4 regions of the Sinorhizobium numidicum genome follow, and region 3 is predicted to be linked to each of the others. Evidence: riboswitches for the same ligand, from Rfam matches in the RefSeq annotation. Region 3 holds a riboswitch; each other region holds the start of a gene.

Region 1 (5,333 bases), 340 kb from region 3:
CGACTACACGCCGCGCCGATACGACGCGCACTCGCGAAGCTCGTGATCGACTTTGCCGTTCACGACGCCGGTCCCGCTACCCAATGGGCGCTTGATGCCCGGCCCGGCGACAGGCTCGAAATCGGAGGTCCGCGCGGTTCTCAGATCGTCTCGGCAGACGTCAAACGCTGGCTTCTCGTCGGCGACGAGACCGCGCTTCCGGCCATCGGCCGCAGGATCGAAGAAGCGAGCGCGGGTACCGAGATCACCAGTGTCGTCGCGGTAGCGGACCCGCAGGAGCGTCAGGCGTTCGAAACGCGGGCCGAATTGAACATGCTCTGGGCCTGCCGCCCCCTTTCCGACGCCGCCAACCCCTCGGCTCTCCTTTCTTTGGTGAAGCAGGCGGACCTGAAACCGGAAACCTTCGTCTGGGTTGCCGCCGAAGCCGCCGTGACGCGGGCAATCCGCTCCTATCTCGTGGAACAACGAGGGCATCCGCTCACCTGGACGAAAGCATCCGGCTACTGGGTGATGGGAAAGGCGGACGCGCACGAGAAGTTCGACTGAGAGGGCCGACGGGCCGATCGTCTGGTACGTTTCTATCGCCGGGCGCCACCGAGCGTGCGGCGAGCCTCGCGGTTATTGCTCGACCGTGACCTGGACGACGCTTCGAGCGAGCGTGAGGAGGAGGAGGATAGGCCATTGCCGCCCGGCCGGGCACCGCGCACTCTACGGCGCGCCCGGTCCGTGAATACCTTTGGCAACAGTGGCCTTCGTCCGCCGGTCGCCAACCGCGTGACGGACAGATCAGTCGTCGTCGCCGAAGAAATCGAAGCGATAGCGTCGGCTTACAAGCCGCAGCGAGCGGTCCGGTTCGATCACGTAGGTCTCATAGACCCGGCGGCCGAACCGATCGTTGAACTGGTGCGGCACGATGCTGCCGACCGGCGCCTTGGTGAGCCGCGTGCGCGGTTGGCCACGATAGGTGATGCTGCCGGGAATGGGCTCAAGGTAGGGCGAGTAGCCTGCCGAGTAGCCAACGGCGGTGGCCTCGCAGCCGCTCAGCAGAACGGCGGTGCAGAGGGCGGCAAGAAGATGTTTCATGGCAATCCTCGCAATTTCAGGATCCGTCTCCCTTCTATCTATCGCTGAAAACGTCACAGTCTATCCGGCGGCTCGTCAGCCGCGCTGAGAACCCCGCAAAGGGGGAGAGCAATAATGCTCCTCTACGATTTTCTTCGAGCGTCACTCGAAATCGATCAGTCGTTGAAGACTTCGTAATCGATGCGACGGCTCGTCAGCCGCAGCGAGCGGTCCGGCTCGATAATGTAGGTTTCATAGACGCGATGGCCGAAATTATCGAAGAACTGGTGGGGCACAATGCTGCCGACCGGCGCCTTGGTCAGTCTCGTGCGCGGCTGGCCGCCGTAAGTGATGCTGCCTGGAATCGGTTCCAGTTGGCTGCCATAGCCGACCACTGTCGAGCTGCAGGCGCTTAAAAGGGCTGCACAAATGGCGAGCAGGGCGATCTTCATGGCGAATGTTCCTGAGCATCGGCACAGCGCCCCATCTCGTTGCGCTGGACCGGTCGTTGCACATCAACTGCCGCATCATCTTATTCTTTATCCGGCAACGATCATAGGAACGACCAGCTCCGGTGCAATTTCTTGGTGATGCATGCCGGCTGGCCGGCGATTTACTGATATTTTGGTTGATTCCCCGGGGTGCTTTGAAGGATGTAGTAGCTGGGCTCGCCGATCTCTATGAACGGCGCGCGAACCGTCCGACTGCGTGCGCGTTTGGTTCGGTGGCGGCTGCGCGGGTTCGTTTGTAAAAGGTTCCGACCAGTCAGTGCTTTGGGTACCGCCTATGACCGCCGAACAGTCCCTTTCATTTCTTGTTCTCGGCACGATGATGGTCTTCTTCATATGGGACCGCTTCCGCTATGACGTTGTCGCCTGTTCGGCGCTGATGCTTTCGGTGGCCGTCGGTATCGTACCCTTCGATCGCGCTTTCGACGGGTTCAGCGACGATATCGTCATCATCGTTGGCAGCGCGCTCATCGTTAGCGCCGGCGTTGCGCGTTCGGGCGTCGTCGATGCGGCGATCCAGCGTTTCCTGCCGAACCTGCAATCGGTGCGGGCGCAACTCGCGCTTCTCGTCGTCACCGTCACCGTGCTTTCCGCGTTCATCAAGAATATTGGGGCGCTCGCGATCATGATTCCGGTTGCCTTTCAGTTCGCCCGGCGCTCGAATGTGCAGCCTTCGGTGTTTCTGATGCCTATGGCCTTCGGCGCGCTCATCGGCGGGCTGATGACGCAGGTCGGCACCTCGCCGAACGTCGTCGTGTCGCGGATGCGCGCGGATCTGACCGGCGAGAGCTTCACCATGTTCGACTTCACGCCGGTCGGCGCGTCGCTGGCGCTGGTCGGCGCGGTGTTTCTGCTTTTCGCCTACCGGCTTGTGCCGGAGCGCAAGAGCCAGCAGGCCGCAGTGCATGACGCGATCGAGATCACCGACTACACCTCCGAGGCGGTGGTCCCGGCCGGTTCTCCGGCAATCGGCAAGCCGCTGGGCAGCCTGGTCAAGCTCGGCGACGGGGGCGCGGTCGTCATTGCCATATTCCGCCGCGGCACGCATCTGGCGCCGCTGCCCGACATAGCGATCGAAGCCGACGATATCCTGCTGCTCGAAGGTGGGCCGGCGGCGCTCGACCGCATCGTTTCCCAGGCGAAGCTGAAGATCTCCGGCGATCGTTCGCCAACGCCGAACGACAAGGCGCGTGTCGAGATCGAGGCGATCGAGGCGGTGATCGCCAGCGGCTCGCCGCTCATCGGCATGTCGGCGCAGCGTCTCGCGCTCTTCAACAGGCACAACGTCAACCTGCTTGCCGTCAGCCGCCAGGGCGAGCGGCTGAAGCAGCGCCTCGGCAGCATAAGGCTGCGGGCCGGCGATATCGTCGTGCTGCAGGGAACGCGCCGGGAATTGCCGTCGTTCCTCCAGGATTTCGGCTGTCTGCCGTTGGCCCAACGGGAAATCCTGCTAGGCACCATCCGCTATGCGACCGTGCCGATCCTCGTTCTAGCGGCGGCCATGGGCGCGACGGCCGTCGGCGTCGTGCCGGTGCCGGTCGCCTTTTTTGCGGCCGCGCTCGCCATGGTGGTCTTCCGCGTCATTCCACTGCGCGACGTCTACCGCGCTGTCGATGGGCCGATCCTCGTGATGCTGGCGGCGCTGATCCCGGTCAGCGATACGCTGCGCACAACCGGTGGATCGGATCTCATCGCCGGCTGGCTCAGCGGTGTGGCCTCGGGCCTGCCGCCGGCCGGCGCACTCGCCCTTATCCTCATTGCCGCCATGGCCGTCACACCCTTCCTCAACAATGCGGCCACGGTGCTCGTCATGGCGCCGATCGCCGCAAGCTTCGCGACGGCCCTCAACTATAGCCCGGACGCCTTCCTGATGGCGGTGGCAATCGGCGCCGGCTCCGATTTCCTCACCCCGATCGGCCACCAGTGCAACACGCTGGTAATGGGCCCCGGCGGCTATCGCTTCAGCGACTATCCACGTCTCGGCCTGCCGCTCTCGATCGTGATCGTGCTCGTCGCCGTGCCGATGCTGATGTGGGTATGGCCATTGGTGCGCTGAGTCGGGCGGCAGTATCGCGGCGAGGCATCCCCACCGCGAATACGGGAGCTTCCAGCCAAATTTTTCTTGCCGCACGTAATGTTATTTTATAACAACGATCACGCATCGCAAATTGTTGCCGGGGCCAACCGTGTTGATATCCGCATCCGCCTCCCTTCCACCCGTTGCCTCGTGCGGCGATTCGTGCCACCAAGAGTGCGATGGTGCTGCTGCCGTGACTCGGCAGTGGCTGAAAAGGGAACACGGTGAGGACGACCCAGAAGGGGCCGAAACCGTGGCTGCCCCCGCAACTGTGAGCGGAAAGCGCATTCACACCATGTCACTGGCGAAAAGCCGGGAAGACGTGGATGCGCAGCGACCCGCGAGCCAGGAGACCTGCCATCGAACCGATCAACCACAACGGACGGGGTGTTCCGATGGAAAAGAACTGGCTCAGGCACAGCGGGCGACCGCTTCACTGCATCTTCGCCATTTTCTCTCCGGCCCAATCCGGCGGAGAACAGACATGGCGAATTTCCGACAGCACAAGATAACCGTATCGACCGATTGCCGCTTCACCGGCGGGCCTTGCCGGCTCGGCGCCGAACTGCTGGCGCTGTTGAACCGCAGCGTTTCGGCACTCGGCCAGCCGCTCGGCGAGGATTTTTCCATCGCCGGCACGGTGTGCATGGCCGGCTGCACGCGGCCTTGCACGATCGCCTTCCAGGCAACCGCCAAGGCGACCTACCTCTTCGGTGACATCGCGCCGGAAGAGGATGTCGACGATCTCGTCAGCTTTGCCGCCGCCCACGCCGAAGGCGGCGGCGGCATAATGCATGCAGCAGATCCTTCTACATTGGAGCGGGATGCGGCTGCTAACCCGTTTTTTTGCGCCGGTCTCACCGGCAACACGCTCGCCCGCACTCCTGCGGCGCTCCTCGTTTCCGAGGAGAGCGTGGGATGGTTCCAGTGACGGCGGGGAGGGTGTCTCATGAGCTGCGTTGAGCAAGGCGCGGCACTCAGCGTCGAGGGACTGGAATGGGGGCCGCGTCCGGGCCTGCGGCTGGTCCGCAATATCGGCTTTTCCATCGGGCCGGGCAGCCGGCTTGCGATTATCGGCCCGAACGGCGCCGGCAAGACCTCCTTGCTCCGCTGCCTCTATCGCGCGGTGCAGCCGATTGCCGGTCGGATCGAGGTGGATGGCGTCGATCTCTGGGCGATGACGGCGCGCGAGGCGGCAAAGACCATCGCCGTCGTCCTGCAGGAGATGCCCGGCGATTTTCCCTTCAGCGTACGCGATGTGGTGATGATGGGCCGCATCCCACGGCGCGAGGGCATGCGCGGCTGGACGGAACGGGATCGGAACCAGGTGGCGCACGCGCTCGATCATCTCGATCTCGCGCATCTCGCCAGGCGCCAATTCGCCACTCTTTCGGGCGGCGAAAAGCAGCGGGTGCTGATCGCCCGAGCGTTGGCGCAGGAGCCGCGCATCATCGTTCTGGACGAACCGACCAACCATCTCGACATCCGCCATCAGCTCGAAATTATCGAGCTCCTGAAGAGGCTGAAGCTCACCATTGTCACGACGCTCCACGACATCAATCTCGCGGCCGAGTTCGCGACCGATGTCGCGATCATCACGGAAGGTCGGCTCGCTGCATTCGGGAGCCCCGAAGAGGTGCTGCGGCCATCGGCCCTTTCCACCGCCTTCGGCGTTCACGCGACGG
Region 2 (5,333 bases), 1.7 Mb from region 3:
CGGGAATGCTCGATACCGGAACCGATACGTCATGCTTGATCGAGCCGCCTTCGGGCTTCTGTGCCGGCGACATGCTCTCGCGCATATGCCACAGCGCCTTGCATTTGGCTTCGCTCGTTGCGATGACGGCGTTTTCTATGAGGCCATCGTCGGCCGCCGCCTCGAGCAGGTTCTGGATTATCCGCTCCGCACTCTCAGCGGACTCCGAGGTCGAGACATCGATCAGAACGTACCAGGGATGCGACGTTTCCATCGGATCGTGAACCCCGGGAATGTGCCGGGTCGTGAATTCTATGCCGAGCCTCGGCATCAGCTCGAAGCCGGTCAGGGCAGGACCGCAGAGGCTTGAGGCGCGCTCGAAAAGGGCGAGCGCATCTTCGACGCTCTTGAGGCCCGCAAATGCGACCTGATGGCCGAGCGGCTTCGGAAACAGCTTTAGCACGGCTCCGGTTATGACCCCGAGGGTTCCCTCGGCGCCGATGAAGAGGTCACGGAGATCGTAGCCGGTATTGTCCTTCTTCAGCCGTCGCAACCCGTCCCAGATCTCCCCCGTCGGAAGCACGACTTCCAGCCCGAGGCAAAGCTGTCGCATGTTGCCGTAGGCAAGTACGGCGGTGCCGCCTGCATTGGTCGAGAGATTGCCGCCGATCCGTGCCGATCCTTCCGAACCGAGCGAAAGGGGGAATAGTCGGCCATTGTCGTCCGCGGCTTTCTGGATGTCGGCGAGGATGCAACCGGCATCGGCGACGATGACATTGCCGACTGGATCGATATCACGGATGCGGTTCAGCCGCTCGAGCGAGAGGACGACGTCGGCTTTTCCTTCACGCGGGATCTGCCCGGCCACATGCCCGGTATTACCGCCCTGCGGAACGATTGCCGTGCGGGTCCGGCTGGCGAGCTGCAGGATGCGCGAAACTTCAGCGACCGCACCGGGCCGCAATACGAGAGGCGTCGTGCCGCGATAGAGCCCGCGCGACTCGACGAGATAAGGCGCCGTCTCTGACGGACCGGTGAGGGCATTGCCGGGGCCGACGATCTCGGTGAAGGAGGTGATCAGTTCGGGAGAAGGAATAATGGTCGTCATGGCCTCTGCCTTGGATCAGGATGATTTATTCGTTGGAGCGCCTCATCCCGCTCTAGGGGCAGCCGCCCGTTGCAGGCGATCGACAATCGCTTCGCCAAGTCCCTCGGCCGGGATCGGGCCGAAGGCGATGGTCGCAGCGCCGCTTGCATCCGCCTTTTTCATATAATCGAAGAGGTTGGCGGCCGCCTCCCGAAGATTGCCCGCCGGGCTGAGCTCGAGCACGATCGCCGCCTCGCTTTCGCCGGGAAGCGGCTTTCCGCCGAAACGGATCAGCGCTTCTCCCTGTCGGACGTCTTCGGCATTCAGCCGTACGGCGGCGCCCGGCGCGTAATGCGAAGCGAGCATGCCCGGCGCTTCGATCGCCGCGCCGGCGGTTTCCGAACGCTCGACCGTAAGGCCGGTAAGTGCCTCGACCTCCGCCACGTCGAGCCCGCCTGGCCGCAGCAGCCGGAGCTTCCGATCATCGAGCTTGATGATCGTCGACTCAAGGCCGATCTGCGCGGGGCCTGCATCGAGAATAAGCTTGAGCTTGGATCCGAGATCCGCTTCCACATGGGCCGCACTAGTCGGGCTGATCTTGCCGGACGTATTCGCGCTCGGCGCCGCGAGCGGTCGTCCGAAACGGGCGATCACCTGCCGCGAAAAGCCATCCGGCATGCGGATGCCGAGCGTATCGAGACCGGCGGACGCGAGCGCATGGACGGTACTCTCCGGCCGCTGCCGCAGGATCAAGGTAAGAGGGCCGGGCCAGAAGACTTCCGCCAGGCGCCGCGAAATCGGATCGAATTCGACGTGCTTCTCGGCCATCGCAATGTCCGAAACATGGCAGATCAAAGGATTGAAGCGCGGCCGCCCTTTCATCTCGTAAATGTGGCTGATCGCGTCGGCATTGGTGGCATCGGCAGCAAGGCCATAGACCGTTTCCGTCGGGATCGCGACCGGTTCGCCTTCGGAAAGTATGGCGCAGGCTCTCTCGATCGCCCGATCCGGCTCGATGCGCGTGTCGATGATTTCGGCCATGGCGTTTCCATTCCTTTCCGACGCTTCCTTAAAGGAGGTGTCGCGAAAACAGAACGATTTTCTGCGTGCGAGGGCTGGTCAGAGGTTGCGGATGATTTTGCGCAGCGCCTCGTCTGCGGCGCCGAGCATCAGCACGTTCTTGAGCGCTATCATCGGATCCTGTGTGCGGAAGATCAGTCCGTTGCCGCGAACGTAGCGATTGACGACCATGTGCCGATCATAGGCGTCGGGTTCGATGGCGACGGCGAAATACATGCGCGAATAGCCCGGCTGTATTCGATCGAAGAAATGCGTCTCGTCACCAAGCTCGGAGAAAAAGTTCGCAAAGTAGAAGGCCCAGGTGACCTCTCGCGAGTGGGCCAGATGCGTTCTGGCGCCGGTCACATGGCAGTAACCAAGGTGAGGACTGTTGGCGAGCGTCCGGTGAAAGATCATCTTTGGAAAGCGGATCGAAGCATGGAAGCTGTTGATCCGCTTGTGGGTCGTCTCGCCGGCTGCCGTCAGTTTGCGTCCGGTCCGCTCCGCGACTTCGTCATGTGTCAGATAGCGCCGCTGCTCGGCTATCCAGTGGCGGCGCCGATCGATGCGGCCCGTCCTCAGGAACTCGGTATGGATTGCAGCCTTTGGTGCCAGGGCGGGTGCCCTTTCGGCCGCGTCGTAATATCTGAGCTTTGCCATCGACGTTAATGCGCCACCCTGCCGGTGAAACGGTTGATCCGTTAGCGGATGCTAAGTGATCAGGGTTAATGAATGTTTTCCGCCGGGGCGCGCTCGATGCGGGTGTCGCAAAAGGGCGAGCCTCTTTCGCAGCCGAGACTGCGCTGCCGAAAAAATCGCCAATTGCTCAAGTTTTCCGCTATCGCGTTGTTTACAAATGGAAAATATCATTTCTTACATGACGCGCAGATGCCGGAATATCTGTCGTCTTTCTGGAAACGGATGTCGCGAACCGGCAGTTGTCAAGGCTATCCGCCGGCTTAGATACCCACACTCAAGGTGCCGCCTTAGGGAGGGCGGAGAATTGGGAAGCCGGTCAAATCCCGGCGCTGCCCCCGCAACGGTGGTGGAGCAAAAAGCCTCGGCACAAGGCCACTGGACAAATCGGTCCGGGAAGGCGCCGGGCTGGTCCTTCGTGGACTGCTCCAGAGCCCGGAAACCAGCCTTGAAGCGAAATCAACCGTAACTGGTTGCGGCGGGCAGCCGGATCGGAACCACATGGCGCGCCGGCGTCATCGCCGGCGTTTGGTTCCTGTCCTGCCTCTCCGAAACGTGGCGAATGAGGATGGGACATGGACATTCAGAACGACATGCTGCGCAAGCTGAAAAGCCGCCGCAACGGGTACAGCCTCGACCGGGCTTTCTATATCGACCCCGACTATTACCGCCAGGATCTGGAGCATATCTGGTACAAGGATTGGCTCTTCATCGGCCATGATTGCGAAATCCCAAGAGCCGGGAATTATTTTACGGTCCAGGTCGGCGACTATCCGATTGTCGTCGTTCGCGACCGGCAGGGGACCATCCGGGCGCTGCACAACTCCTGTCGCCACCGCGGCTCGCGCGTCTGCGCGCAGCAGAAGGGCTCTTCGGCCAAACTCGTCTGTCCCTATCATCAATGGACCTACGAACTCGACGGCAGGCTGCTTTTCGCGCGGCAGATGCCCGAGGGCTTCGACCCCGCCCAGCACAGCCTGAAGCCGGTGCACTGCGAGACCGTTGGAGGATATATCTTCATCAGCCTCGCCGACCAGCCCATGGATTTTCAGCCCTTCCGCGACATGGCGGCAGGCTATCTCGCGCCGCATCGCCTTGGCGAAACCAAGGTCGCCTACGAGAGCACCATCGTCGAGAAGGGCAACTGGAAGCTCGTCTGGGAGAACAATCGCGAGTGCTACCACTGTGCCGCCAACCATCCGGAGCTCTGCCGGACGTACCCCGAGGCTCCGACGGTCACCGGCGTTCAGGCCTCGATGGACGATCCGGAAATTGCCGCCCATTGGGCGCAATGCGAGGCAGCGGGGCTGCCAAGCGCTTTCAAGATCTCGCCGACCGGCCAGTTCCGCACGACGAGAATGCCGTTGATCAACGACGCCGAGAGCTACACCATGTCGGGTGAGAAGGCCGTCCGTAAGCAGCTTTCCGCCGACGTCAACGCGAGCCGGATCGGCACGCTGCTTCTCTTCCACTACCCGACGACCTGGAACCACGTGCTCGGCGACCACGCGATCACCTTCCGCGTCTTGCCGCTGGGGCCCGAATTGACTGAGGTCACGACCAAATGGCTGGTCAACAAGGATGCGATCGAAGGCGTCGATTACACGATCGAGGAACTCACCCATGTCTGGACGGAAACCAACGATCAGGACCGCCGTATCGTTGAGGAGAATGCCTTCGGCATCCGCTCGCCGGCTTATGAGCCCGGTCCCTATTCGGCCGAGCACGAGGGGGGCGTGATGCAGTTCGTCGAATGGTATTCGAACTTCATGCAGAACCGCCTTCAGGGCGCTGCCGCTCCTCTCTCGCGGGTGGCATGACCCATGGAAATGGCCGCCTCCTTCCGCCATTTCGATGAACTGCATCCCTGGATCGATCGCCAGCACATGCTTGAGTGCACTTCGACGGTTGCCGAGACTGCGGATGTGATGACTTTCACGTTCCGGTCCGACAAACCGGCCTGGTTCCGTTATCTGCCGGGACAGTTCGTGACGCTTGAACTGCCCGTCGGCGAGGAGTCGGTGATGCGCACCTATACTCTATCGTCCTCGCCCTCGCGTCCGCTCTCGGTGGCCGTCACGGTTAAGGCCCAGGCGGACAGCGTCGGTACGCGCTGGATGTTCGACAATCTGAAGCCGGGCATGACGCTGAAAGCGCTCGGGCCGCTCGGCGATTTCAGCTTCGTCCGCCATCCGGGCGAAAAATATCTTTTCGTTTCGGCCGGTTCCGGCATCACCCCGATGATGTCGATGACGCGCTGGATGGGAGATTGCGCACCGGAAACGGATGTTACCTTCATTTCCTGCGCGAGACGGCCGGACGATCTTCTGTTCAAATCCGAGCTTGAAGTTCTCGCCCGTCAGATGCCGCGGCTCAATCTCGGCTTTCTGGTGGAGGGACACGAGGCACGCCACGGTTGGCACGGATTGCGCGGCCGCATCGATGCGACGAAGCTGCCGCTGCTTGCGCCGGATTTCCTGGAGAGAACCGTCTTTTGCTGCGGTCCCGAGCC
Region 3 (5,333 bases):
TGGGATGGAGGCCGCCCGGCCGCTTCCTGAAGCACCGGTGGTGCGGCTATAGCGAGGCGCTGCTACTCTATGTGCTGGCGCTCGGCTCGCCGAGCTATCCGATCGAGCCGGAGACCTATGAAGCCTCTACGGCCGCCCATGAATGGCTGACGCTCGACGGCATGCCGCACCTTCACGCCGGCGCGCTGTTCATCCATCTTTTCCCCCACGCATGGATCGATTTCCGCGCTCTTCGCGATGCCGGGATGCGCAGGGTGGCGAGCGACTATTTCGAGAACACGCGCCGGGCGATCGCCCTTCAGCGCGCATATGCGCAGGAGAACCCCCACGGTTTCGCCGGCTATTGCCGCGATCTCTGGGGCTTCAGCGCCTGCCATGCGCCGAAGGGCTGGTTGCAGCTTCGCGACGGACGATGGCAAAAATTGCTGGGCTATGCGGCCCGCGGTGCGCCCTTCGGCGCCGACGACGGAACGCTCGTTCCCTGGGCATCGCTCGCCGGCTTGCCGTTCGATCCGGATGCCTGCCTGAGCGGCCTTTCCCATCTCCTGGCGCACTATCCGGCGTTGCTCAATGACGACCGTCTCCCCGGAGGCTTCAATCCGAGCCTGCCGAGTGAAGGCGCCGAGGGATGGGTGGACGACAGCGTCGTCGGGCTTGACCAGGGGCTCTCGGTGATAATGATCGAAAACTGGCGAAGCGGCTTGCTTTGGGACCTCACATCCAGCATTCCGGCTTTCCGCTATGGGCTGCGCAAGGCAGGCTTCGAGGGCGGCTGGCTCTCCGCCAGCGTTTTCTGATAGCCGAGGGGTCCGACACGTGCAGCAACGGCAAGGGAGGGCGAGCAGCGCGGCAAGCGGCGAGGACGCCGCGGCGGCCATCGAATGGCTTGCCGCTGCATTTCCGGAGGTCGCCTGTTCATCGGATGCTTCCGCTGCCAAATTCATTCCAGCAACGGCGTTCTGGAGGGATGCGTCCGCCAGCGTGGAGGCTTGCCTCGCCTATCAGAACCGTTTCGCCTCCGGCATGGACGACAAAGTGCGGGCGGCGCATCTGATCGCTTTTTACAGTCACCAGCTCAGCCTGGTGACTGTAACGGTCTTTCTCGCCACGGGTCTGGTGCCTGAATTGGCGGGGCTGCGCTTTGAAAGCTATTTGCGCCCCGTGGGCGAGCGGACGCTCGAGGCGAGCCGATTTCATTTTCTTGTCGAACTGCCGCAGATTGCGGCCGGTGCCCGGCCGGAGGAGGCCGGCAGCCGTTTCCGGGATGTTTTCGTTGCGCAGTTGAAACCGGTGATTACGCTGTTGAGCCGGCGCTGCGGCCTATCAGTCCGCGCGCAGTGGCGGCTTGCGGCAGACAGTCTGGCGGGTGCTTTTCTGGAGATTGGGCGACGTCAGGGGAAAGAGGCGGAGGCTATTGCTCACGCCCTCGCGATCGTCAAGCACCAAGGCTCGCCGTTGTTTACGCGGGAACTCCATTATGAAGAGATCGATGCCGCCGTGCCTTGCAATGACGGTGAGAGGGCGCTTTCCCAGACCTACAGAATGCGGGGCGGCTGCTGCCTGTACTATCGCACTGATGCCGGCAGCTATTGCGATAGCTGCGTGTTGCTCAGGCCGGAAATACGACGCGAGCGGCTGCGGGCGCATTTGCGTGAAACGGCACGGGAATAGCGGGTGAACGAAGCGTTCTCCACCCGTGGATTGCCCTTCATCCGCTGCCGAGACCTTCTCCCGCCTGCGGGAGAAGGACAAGCGGCGAGTTCCTGACCCCTCGCCCGCGAGCGGGAGAGGGCGCTTAACGCGTCTTAAGGAACCAATCGTTGATAAAACCGGAGACAACACCGAGCACGATCCAGAAGGCGAGCGTGGTCGCCAGTGCGGCGACGGCAAATTCGGCGCCGAGGACGGCCGGAACGTTGCTGGAAATGTCGAGCGGCTGCGGCGCACCATAGGCCTGCGGCGCTGCGATCAGGACGAGCCCTACGACCTTGGCGAGGATTCCGGGGCGCAGTGCCAGCAGATAGAGCCCTGCCGCTGAAAGCAGCACGGTCGCCGCCCACCAGAGCTGGCGGTCGCCAAGTTCGGCGGCGGGGAAGCCGGGCAATTCCGGCGGCAGGCCGACCGCCGGCAGCATGTGGACGGCAAGCCAGCCGAAGGCGCCCCAGAGCGCACCGTTCGCGAGCGTTATCGGGTAGCCGATGACGAGGCTGATGCCGGCAAGAAGCAGCGAAAAGCCCGCACCGGTCACCAGATTGGCAAGCAGCGTGCCGGAGAAGCGGCTCATGCCGAACATGATGCCGCCTTCCTCGTGTTCGCCCCCATGCTCATGGGCATAGGCCGGCGAAATAGGCGAGAGTGCCGAGAAGATCGTGCCGAGCGGCGAGGTGCCGTTCGGAGTAGCATGAGGAGAAGCGTTAGGCTGTTTTCCGACCGCGTCCCGCTCCAGGTTCAGGAAAGAATGCTGATCGTGGGCGGCGGCGGCAGGCTGCTCGCCCACCGGCTGGTCAGTCGCCGCCGGAGCCTCACCCTCATATTGCTCCGCATGCAGGATCAATGGCGTAACGCGCAGTTCCTGCGCGGCGGTCATGAAGACGCCGGCGATCAGCCCGGCCACGATGGCGGCCAGAAGTGTTTTGACGATCATTGTCTATATCCCTCAGTTCGGCGCACGGCGCGCCGCGGGGCGGCCGGAGCATTCCATGGACGTGGAATATGCGCTGCGGCCGCGGACGTGCCAGATGGCACGCACGCGTACTCCGTCCGCCGGGCGGTCGTCCACTTCGATGCGGAACGCGTGAGCGTTCCAAGCCATCATTTAGTGGCAGGGGAAGCCGTAGGAATGTCGGGTGTCGTGCGCGGTATCGTGCAGGACGGCCGAATTCGCCAAGCCGGCGCCGAAGACGAGGAAGGCACCGATCATCAGAGCGATGAGGCCTGCGGTCAGACGATCGCTGAGGGACAGCGGAATGCTCGAAACTGTAGACGTAGCCATGACAACCTCCGTGATGGCAATGGGATGTTTCCCGGGTTTGGGCTTATGCCCGCATCGCTTGGCAGGTTTCCTGGCTCGCGGCGTAAGGTGCCTAGAGTGTCCTGCTTTCAAGTGAAACCACTGAAGGCAGAAAAGATGCTCTAGATTCAGAGCGCTAGAGCGTCCTTTGCGCGTTCATTTGAACGCGCGGCGCTCTAGTCACCAGGGAACTTGCCTCGCCTTCCCAGGTTCGAACCACGTCTCGCGGTTCTCCTCCCAGTGGCTTCTTCCGGATCGCTCCGGAACGGCAATTCACGCCGCTCTACAGTCGCGGGGTCGGCCGTGATTGAGATGCCCAGCTTGGGTCCATCCGTCACGTTCCCGTTTACTCCCGAAACGCGTTCGCATCCCGGGAACCAATCGATCTTCGATGATTAGGTTTGCTTTTCATCCATGTCAATCGAGCCGCTATGGAAAAGCGCCTAGCCGGTTCTACCGACATTGCTCGCCCGAATTCATGCCACGCTTTTATCGTCGGGCATGTCGCCCGAGGCAAAATTGTGCAGAACCATGCGCTTGTAGGCTTCGACGATGCGGTCACCTTCGGCACGATCGACCGAGACGGCGAGCCGCATGGTACATTCGCCAAGATGCATGATGAGGAAAGCGGCATCTTCGATTTTCTCCCGCGGCGTGCCGGGTGCCACCCGTTCCCAGACGTCGGCGAGCAATCGCCCATTCGCCCGGCTCTCGGCGAGCTCGATCTCGCGCAGGATCTTGTCAGCTTGCATCGCCGACCAGATGTCGCGCATCACCGGCTCGGCCCGGAACATCTCGTAATAAATGTCAAAAAGGGCGGCAAAGGCATCGCGCAGTTCGGCGATGCTCGTGACCTTGGCGAGTTCCGTTGCGATACAATCCCGGGAGGCCGTGTTGTAGCGCTCGGCGAGCGTGCGGATGATCGCCGCCTTGTCGGGAAAGTACTGGTAGAGCGAGCCGATGGAAATTCCGGCCATCTCGGCCACCTCACTCATGCGCATGGCATCGCTTCCTTTTTGCTCGATCAGCGCCGTGGCGCAGGAGAGGATGTGTTCAACCCGTTCGCGGCTACGCCTTTGGCTCGGCGTGCGGCGGAGGGCTGGCGCTTCGTCATTGGCAGCAGTGGCCGGCGTTGCTTCTGAAATCATGAGCCTCACTCACATTTTGACTTGACTGCTGAGACATGAGGATTTATCACATTTTGTAATGTGAGCAACACTCATATTTTTGCGGTGGAGATGAGGAGGATGAGATGTCTGGGAAGTTCACGTTGCTACCGGGCGGTGAGAGCAAGCTGCAAGATCTTGCCGGCGAAGCCCTGAAGACGGCTGCAAACGGTATCCGGAGTGTCGCGTGATGGTTGCTCTTATCCCCGCCTTGTCTTTCGCTGCCGTCATCGGCTCCGGCCTGATGGCCGGACTCTTCTTTGTCTTCTCCGTCTGCATCATGCAGGCGCTGTCGCGGTTGCCGCCCGAGCAGGGCATCGCCGCGATGAACGCCATCAATGTGGTGATCCAGAATCCGCTGTTTCTCACCGCCTTCATGGGAACGGCGCTCCTTGGACTGGTTCTTGTCCTCACCGCCGTCGTTGGGGCGGGCAGGGGAGCTACCTGCTGGCCGCCGGCGGTCTCGTCTATCTCATCGGTACGCTGGCGGTGACCATTATCTTCAACGTACCGCTGAACAACGCCCTTGCCGCCGCCGCACCGGGACAGGCGGCGACCGATCTCTGGCAGCAGCGCTACTTGACCGACTGGGTCTGGTGGAACCACGTCCGCACGATCGCCTCCATCGGCGCGCTGGCGCTTTTCGTTCTCGGCCTCGCGCGCAGTTGACGACACTTCATTCCACAGCGAGCCGCAGTGAGATTGGCGATCGCGCCGGTCATTGCGCCGGCACGATCGGAGCGACGAAGGCGGCGTAGTGCAAGATTTCAGCGCCCGGCGTAGCGAGGTTCGCGCCGTTCCTTCCAGGCGGACAAGCCCTCGGTCAGGTCGTGGCTTGGCACGAGGCGTGCAAACTGCTCGCTTTCGTTCAGCAGGCCTTCGCCGATCGTCATGTTGAGGCCCCTTGTGACGGCGGTGATGATGGCGCCGGTCGCAAGAGGCGAGTGGTGGATGATGCGGGCGGCGAGCGTCCATGCGGCATTCATCAGGTCGTGATGCGGCACGATCCTGTTGATGAGTCCCATCTCGAGCGCGCGCTGCGGTGAGAAATCGTCACCAGTCAAAAGCAGTTCGAGCGCGCGCTTGCGTCCGGCAAGGCGCGGTAGACGCTGCGTACCGCCGAAGGTCGGCGGCATGGCGAGCTTGATCTCGGGCTT
Region 4 (5,333 bases), 430 kb from region 3:
CCTCGACGGCCGCGTCATAGGTAGATGCGGCCTTGAAGGAAACGGCGCGGGAAAGGATGCGGCCATCCACCTCCGGCAGTGCGACATTCATGCCGAGGTCGCGCGCCATCAGCCCCTGCGGCGAGGCCTCCCAGGCGTCGCGCGAAGAGCCGGAAAAGATCACCTGCAGCACCGGCGCGCCAGTCGATTCCAGCACCGTCGGCTGACGATCGGCGCCGGGTGCGGAAACGGCAAACCCGGTTGCGTTCATGACGACGTCCGGCGCGGCTTGCGCGAAGATAGCCTGAAGCGTGCCGATGGAGATCTGGTCCTTGAGGCTCGACACGAACACCGGCAGCGCCCGCATGCCTTCGGCCGCAAGCGCCTCGATCAGCGCCTCGACGGGTTTGATTTCACCGCTTTGGACAAGGGCGCGGTAGAAGCAGATGGCGATGGTTGGGGGTGCGAGAGCATCAGATTGGCCATCCCCCTCTGCCCTGCCGGGCCTCTCCCCCACAAGGGGGGAGATCGCCGCGCGGCCGCCGCTCGTTCCCTGATTTCCGTTGGAAATGACAGAGCCATCAGCTTCTGAGGGGCTTGCCTGCAATTCGACTGCCGTTAAGGAGCGAGCACTTGCCTCCGTGTTCTCCCCCCGTGTGGGGGAGATGCCCGGCAGGGCCGAGGGGGGTATTTTCTCACCGCCGCTCGCAAGGCGCATCCACGCGCCGATATCAATCACGCCCCGCCCCGGCCACCATATCCCGGCCTTCAGCAGCGGCCGCGCCGGCTCGGGCTTTTCGCCGCCGGTAATCAGTGCCTCGGCATAGTCGAGAAACAGGCCCGCATTGTCGGCGCCGCCTTCGGTGAAATAGGCCCAGAGGCGTTGACGGTCCTCCGGCGGTACCGTGGAAAAGGGGGCAAGCCCGGGATCCGGCTTGTCGTCGCCGGGCAGAACCGCGATCTGGAATTTGTTGGTGACGGCCGCCGCATGCAACGCCTCGAGCACGTAACGGAAATAGCTGGCGCCGCCGAGCGGACGTACGACGATCAGCTTGGCATGGCGCGCCGTCCGCTCGACATAAGTGTCGACCGACATCGGATGCATGAGGCTCATCAAGCTGGCGATGCGCAGACTTCTCGCCCCCGGCCGCTGCCGATGGGCGGCGGCAATCGAGGCAAGCTCCGTATCGGCGGCCGACAGGAACAGGATGTCAGCCGGGCTTTGCCCGAGATCGATTGCCTCGTTTCCGTCGGCGATCGTTCCTTTCTGGGCGAGAAGCAGATGCATCTTCTATCCGATCAGACGAGCGCCGAAATCGCGGCGCGCACGGCTGTCTCGTTCATGTCATGCAGGCCGATGACGACGAGGCGTGTGCCGCGCATCTCTCCGGAGGTCCAAGCACGGTCGAAATATTGGTCGATGCGGCTGCCAACTGCCTGGATCAGCAGGCGCATCGGTTTGCCTGGCACCTCGGCGAAGCCCTTGAGGCGTAGTACGTCGTGCTCGGCGATGATGCCCTTCAGCTGGTCGATGAAGACAGCCGGCTCGGCGATCGGGCCAAGCTCGACGACGAAGCTGTCGAACTCGTCGTGATCGTGCTCCTCGCCTGCCTCGTGCTCCATCTCGTGATGCGATTTGCGGTTGGCGATCTCGCCTTCCGTGCCGACCCCAAGGCCGAGCAGGATGGCCGCCGCCACCTCGCCGTTCCTCGCCTCGATCATCGTCGGCTTCCGGCTGATGCGGGACGCGACCTCCTCGCGCACGGACTGAAGGCCAGACGCGTCGATGAGATCCGTCTTGTTGAGAACGATGAGATCGGCCGCGGTGAGCTGGTCTTCGAAGAGCTCCTCGAGCGGACTTTCATGGTCGAGGTTCTCGTCATTGACGCGCAGCGCATCGACCCTGTCGTGGTCGTCGGCAAAGCGCCCGGCGGCGACGGCGGCGCTGTCGACGACCGTCACGACGCCGTCGACGGTCACTTCGCTGCGGATATCCGGCCAGTTGAAGGCGGCGACCAGTGGCTGCGGCAGAGCGAGGCCAGAGGTCTCGATGACAATATGATCCGGACGGTTCTCGCGCTCCAGCAGCTTTGTCATGGTCGGGATGAAGTCATCGGCAACGGTGCAGCAGATGCAGCCATTGGTAAGTTCGATGATGTCTTCCTCCGAGCAGGCCTCCGCGCCGCACCCCTTCAGCACGTCGCCATCGACGCCGAGATCGCCGAATTCGTTGATGATCAGCGCGATGCGCTTGCCATCGGCATTCTGCAGCAGATTGCGGATCATCGTCGTCTTGCCGGCACCGAGGAACCCGGTGATGACGGTTGCCGGAATCTTGCCCTGGTGGGGCTTGGCGAGTGTCATGGATCAACCCTTCATTTTCAGCGGCAATCCGGCCGCGACAAAGTAAACTTCGGCGGATTTCTCCGCCACAATCTGGTGGAGCCGGCCGGCGTGGTCGCGAAAGTCCCGCGCCATGCGGTTCTCCGGCACGATGCCGAGGCCGACCTCATTGGAAACGAGAATGAGCCGCGCCCGAGCGTCGGAGAGAAAGGCGGCGAGCGCCGCGAATTCGGCCGCCATGTCCCGCTCTTCCATCATCAGGTTCGTGACCCAGAGCGTCAGACAATCGATGAGGATCGCGCGCGCCGGATCGTCGATGTGGCGGAGCGCCCCGACGAGATCGAGCGGCTCCTCATGCGTCGTCCAGCCCTTGCCCTGCCGCGCGGCCTGATGACGGCCGATGCGCTCGCGCATCTCGTCATCGAAGGCGCGGCCGGTCGCGACGTAATGCATCGGCAGCCCGGAGGCCTCGACGAGCTTTTCCGCAAAGGAGGACTTGCCGGAGCGGGCGCCGCCGAGCACGAGAACCGGTCCGGTATTGGGAATGATCATGGCCCGGCTTCAGTCCGACGAACTCAAACCGCAATAGCAAGGGGGAACGGGCGCGTGCAAAGAGCGCCCGGAGAAGAACTGATAAGCCACGACAACCTCCGTGCTGGCATTGGGGACGGATCCCCTCGGGCGGAATGCCCTGACGGATGGCAGGTCTCCTGGCTCACGGCGTCACGGGCTGAGGCATTACGGGCGCAAGAATCGCTCACCAATGCCAGGCCGAACGGGTCCGCCTCACCTTCCCGGCGCTTGTCTAGCATCATGAAAGGCGGACGATTCGTAGAAGAAGAGGCGTCCAGCCCGGCTGACCATGATGCCACGCCAGTGGCTTTTCCGGCACGTCACCCATCCCGCGTGAAACTGCCCCATGCAGTTCATCGAAGGAAGAATGGCGTGGCCGATGGCGAACCCTGACCGTTCTACAGTCGCGGGGTCGGCTGCGATAAGGGTGCCCGGTGTGGGTCCGCCCCGTCGCATTCCCATTTACTCCCCCGCTCCGCTCCGGCGCAGGGGAACCATCCATTGAGCGTTAATTATGAAGCGGGACGGGCAAAGTCAATCGATGGCGTGCGACACACCGCGAGCGAATTGCGGCAAAGCGGCTTAAAGAGCGGCCTGAGCCACAACCTGCGGCATTGGCGCGCCATGTCCTCGCCCAAACGGATGAGAAGACAGCCATCGCTGCCGCATGGTAAGACTGAGCGCTTGGAGCGCGACGCCCATATACTGCCGCATCCCGCTCCAACTGAAGAATCGATCATGTTCATGATCCTGGATGGCTTTCGCCAGAGGATCATCGAGGAGGGTGCGATGTCGTATTTACGTCGTACCGCAATCGCTACGCTATGCGTCGCGCTTTACGGTTTCATACCGACACAGGCCGCCGAAAGGGTCGGCGAGGCGATCCGGATCAAGACCGAAGTTACCGGCGCGAGCGGACCGCTGGCGGTCAAGTCCCCGGTTCACCGGGATGAACGGATTCGCACGTCGAAATCCGGGCTCGGGCAATTCGTGTTTCGCGACGGCACCAAGCTCGCGGTCGGGTGGGGCTCTTCCATTGTTATCGACAAGTTCGTCTTCGACGATTCCAGATCGTTGCAGAAGCTTACGGTCATGGCCGCGAAGGGCACCTTTCGCTGGATCAGCGGAAACTCGAAACACACGGCTTATGAGATCCTGACGCCCGCCGGAACGATTGGCGTGCGAGGAACCGTGTTCGACTTTTACGTCGGCGGCGATGGTACGACAGCGGTCGTGCTGCTGAGCGGAGCGGCCCAGTTCTGCGGGCCTGGCGGCTGCCAGCAACTGACGCGACGCTGCGATTGCGTGGTCGCCAAGCCCAATGGCAGCCTGACCGATACTCGCCGGGTCAATAGAGGTGTTCTCAGGACGCTCGGCAATCAGAATGCCCTGCCCTTTCTCTCCGGCAGTCAAAAGCTTTCGGGCGGGTTCGGAAACATCGGCGGCAGCTGTGGTCTTGCGGCGGCATTGGAAGTCAAGCCCCCACCAGCTCCTCCTTCGCGTGTCCGCGAAATCAGCCCCACGCCGGAGAAGCCGCCGAAGCCGGACAAGCCCCATAAGCCCGACAAGCCGGACCGACCGGATAGGCCAGATAGGCCAGACAGGCCAGATAAGCCAGATAGGCCAGATAAGCCGGATAGGCCGGACAAGCCCGGGGACAAGCCGCACGATGATGGGAAGCGAGCTGACGACAACGAGGATCGGCCGCACGACGACAGCAGGGGCTAGAGCCTTTCATGGCTGAATGGAAACATTCTGCCGGAGCAGATTTTCGTCAGGCAGAGGCGATTGCCGAGTGCCGTGCACAGACGTACGGCCGAGGCGATCGCCTCGGATCCTGGCGGAAAGATGCCCGGCCCTTCGGGTTGCCTGAAGCGGGCGGCCTGTTTGCTCGGCTGGCTTGGCCGTATGCTTTGGCTACGCCACGCGCCAGCCGAGCAAACATTCCACTCCGCTTAAGCCAACAGAATTGTTTCCATTCAGCCATGAAAGGCTCTCGTGCCCTGCTGCTCTCGATGACACCGCAGTGAGGCTTTTGCCTGCGGTGCGGTCACTTCGCGGACGTGCCGGCCTTCCGCTCAGGCTCGTCGGCAAAATGGTCGGCCCTGCGGGAAATCCGGCGGTAGAAGTCCGGCAACCCTGCCGCCAGTCCAACCGTCAGCCCAGCCGCCTTCAGCTTTGCCGCGCTCACGATCTGGCGGCTTCTCGGCGAGCGCGAACGCAATGCGTCGGTCAGTTGCCCGTGTATGTGCCGCAGCTCGACAAATTCGGCGGAGGTTGCGAGACGCTCGTCGCCGACGACCGCGAAGAGCCTGGTTAGCGTACTCTTGCCCTTGAGGCCCAGCGCCCCGGCGTCGAGCAACGCGCAATCAGCAAGCAATTTTGCCGTGCTCTCCGAAACGAGGACGTCGAAGCCCACGTCCTTGCACGCGGACTCG

The links. A riboswitch is a leader RNA that binds a small molecule or an ion and turns the genes downstream of it on or off. The one in region 3 is predicted to bind cobalamin.
Region 1: another riboswitch for cobalamin. It lies ahead of PYH37_RS22160 (DUF1636 family protein); the one in region 3 lies ahead of PYH37_RS23790 (CbtB domain-containing protein).
Region 2: another riboswitch for cobalamin. It lies ahead of PYH37_RS15410 (aromatic ring-hydroxylating oxygenase subunit alpha); the one in region 3 lies ahead of PYH37_RS23790 (CbtB domain-containing protein).
Region 4: another riboswitch for cobalamin. It lies ahead of cobU (bifunctional adenosylcobinamide kinase/adenosylcobinamide-phosphate guanylyltransferase); the one in region 3 lies ahead of PYH37_RS23790 (CbtB domain-containing protein).

What each region holds. Positions count from the first base shown of each region.
Region 1 covers NZ_CP120368.1:2,286,781-2,292,113, reverse strand. Annotated here, with positions in the region: partial or broken gene PYH37_RS22180 (siderophore-interacting protein) at 1-546, shown strand, start outside; gene PYH37_RS22175 (hypothetical protein) at 787-1,083, opposite strand; gene PYH37_RS22170 (hypothetical protein) at 1,239-1,514, opposite strand; gene PYH37_RS22165 (SLC13 family permease) at 1,849-3,627, shown strand; cobalamin riboswitch at 3,812-4,024, shown strand; gene PYH37_RS22160 (DUF1636 family protein) at 4,133-4,579, shown strand; gene PYH37_RS22155 (ABC transporter ATP-binding protein) at 4,598-5,333, shown strand, end outside.
Region 2 covers NZ_CP120368.1:904,210-909,542, forward strand. Annotated here, with positions in the region: gene PYH37_RS15395 (FAD-binding oxidoreductase) at 1-1,087, opposite strand, end outside; gene PYH37_RS15400 (L-threonylcarbamoyladenylate synthase) at 1,130-2,107, opposite strand; gene PYH37_RS15405 (DUF6656 family protein) at 2,186-2,785, opposite strand; cobalamin riboswitch at 3,085-3,286, shown strand; gene PYH37_RS15410 (aromatic ring-hydroxylating oxygenase subunit alpha) at 3,397-4,641, shown strand; gene PYH37_RS15415 (FAD-binding oxidoreductase) at 4,645-5,333, shown strand, end outside.
Region 3 covers NZ_CP120368.1:2,629,379-2,634,711, reverse strand. Annotated here, with positions in the region: gene PYH37_RS23805 (glucoamylase family protein) at 1-797, shown strand, start outside; gene PYH37_RS23800 (ferric iron reductase) at 817-1,671, shown strand; gene PYH37_RS23795 (CbtA family protein) at 1,796-2,644, opposite strand; gene PYH37_RS23790 (CbtB domain-containing protein) at 2,816-2,992, opposite strand; cobalamin riboswitch at 3,036-3,407, opposite strand; gene PYH37_RS23785 (TetR/AcrR family transcriptional regulator) at 3,487-4,158, opposite strand; partial or broken gene PYH37_RS23780 (anthrone oxygenase family protein) at 4,367-4,845, shown strand; gene PYH37_RS23775 (crotonase/enoyl-CoA hydratase family protein) at 4,944-5,333, opposite strand, start outside.
Region 4 covers NZ_CP120368.1:2,200,260-2,205,592, forward strand. Annotated here, with positions in the region: gene cobN (cobaltochelatase subunit CobN) at 1-1,267, opposite strand, end outside; gene cobW (cobalamin biosynthesis protein CobW) at 1,279-2,343, opposite strand; gene cobU (bifunctional adenosylcobinamide kinase/adenosylcobinamide-phosphate guanylyltransferase) at 2,347-2,874, opposite strand; cobalamin riboswitch at 3,006-3,409, opposite strand; gene PYH37_RS21735 (FecR family protein) at 3,685-4,623, shown strand; gene PYH37_RS21740 (CHASE2 domain-containing protein) at 4,946-5,333, opposite strand, start outside.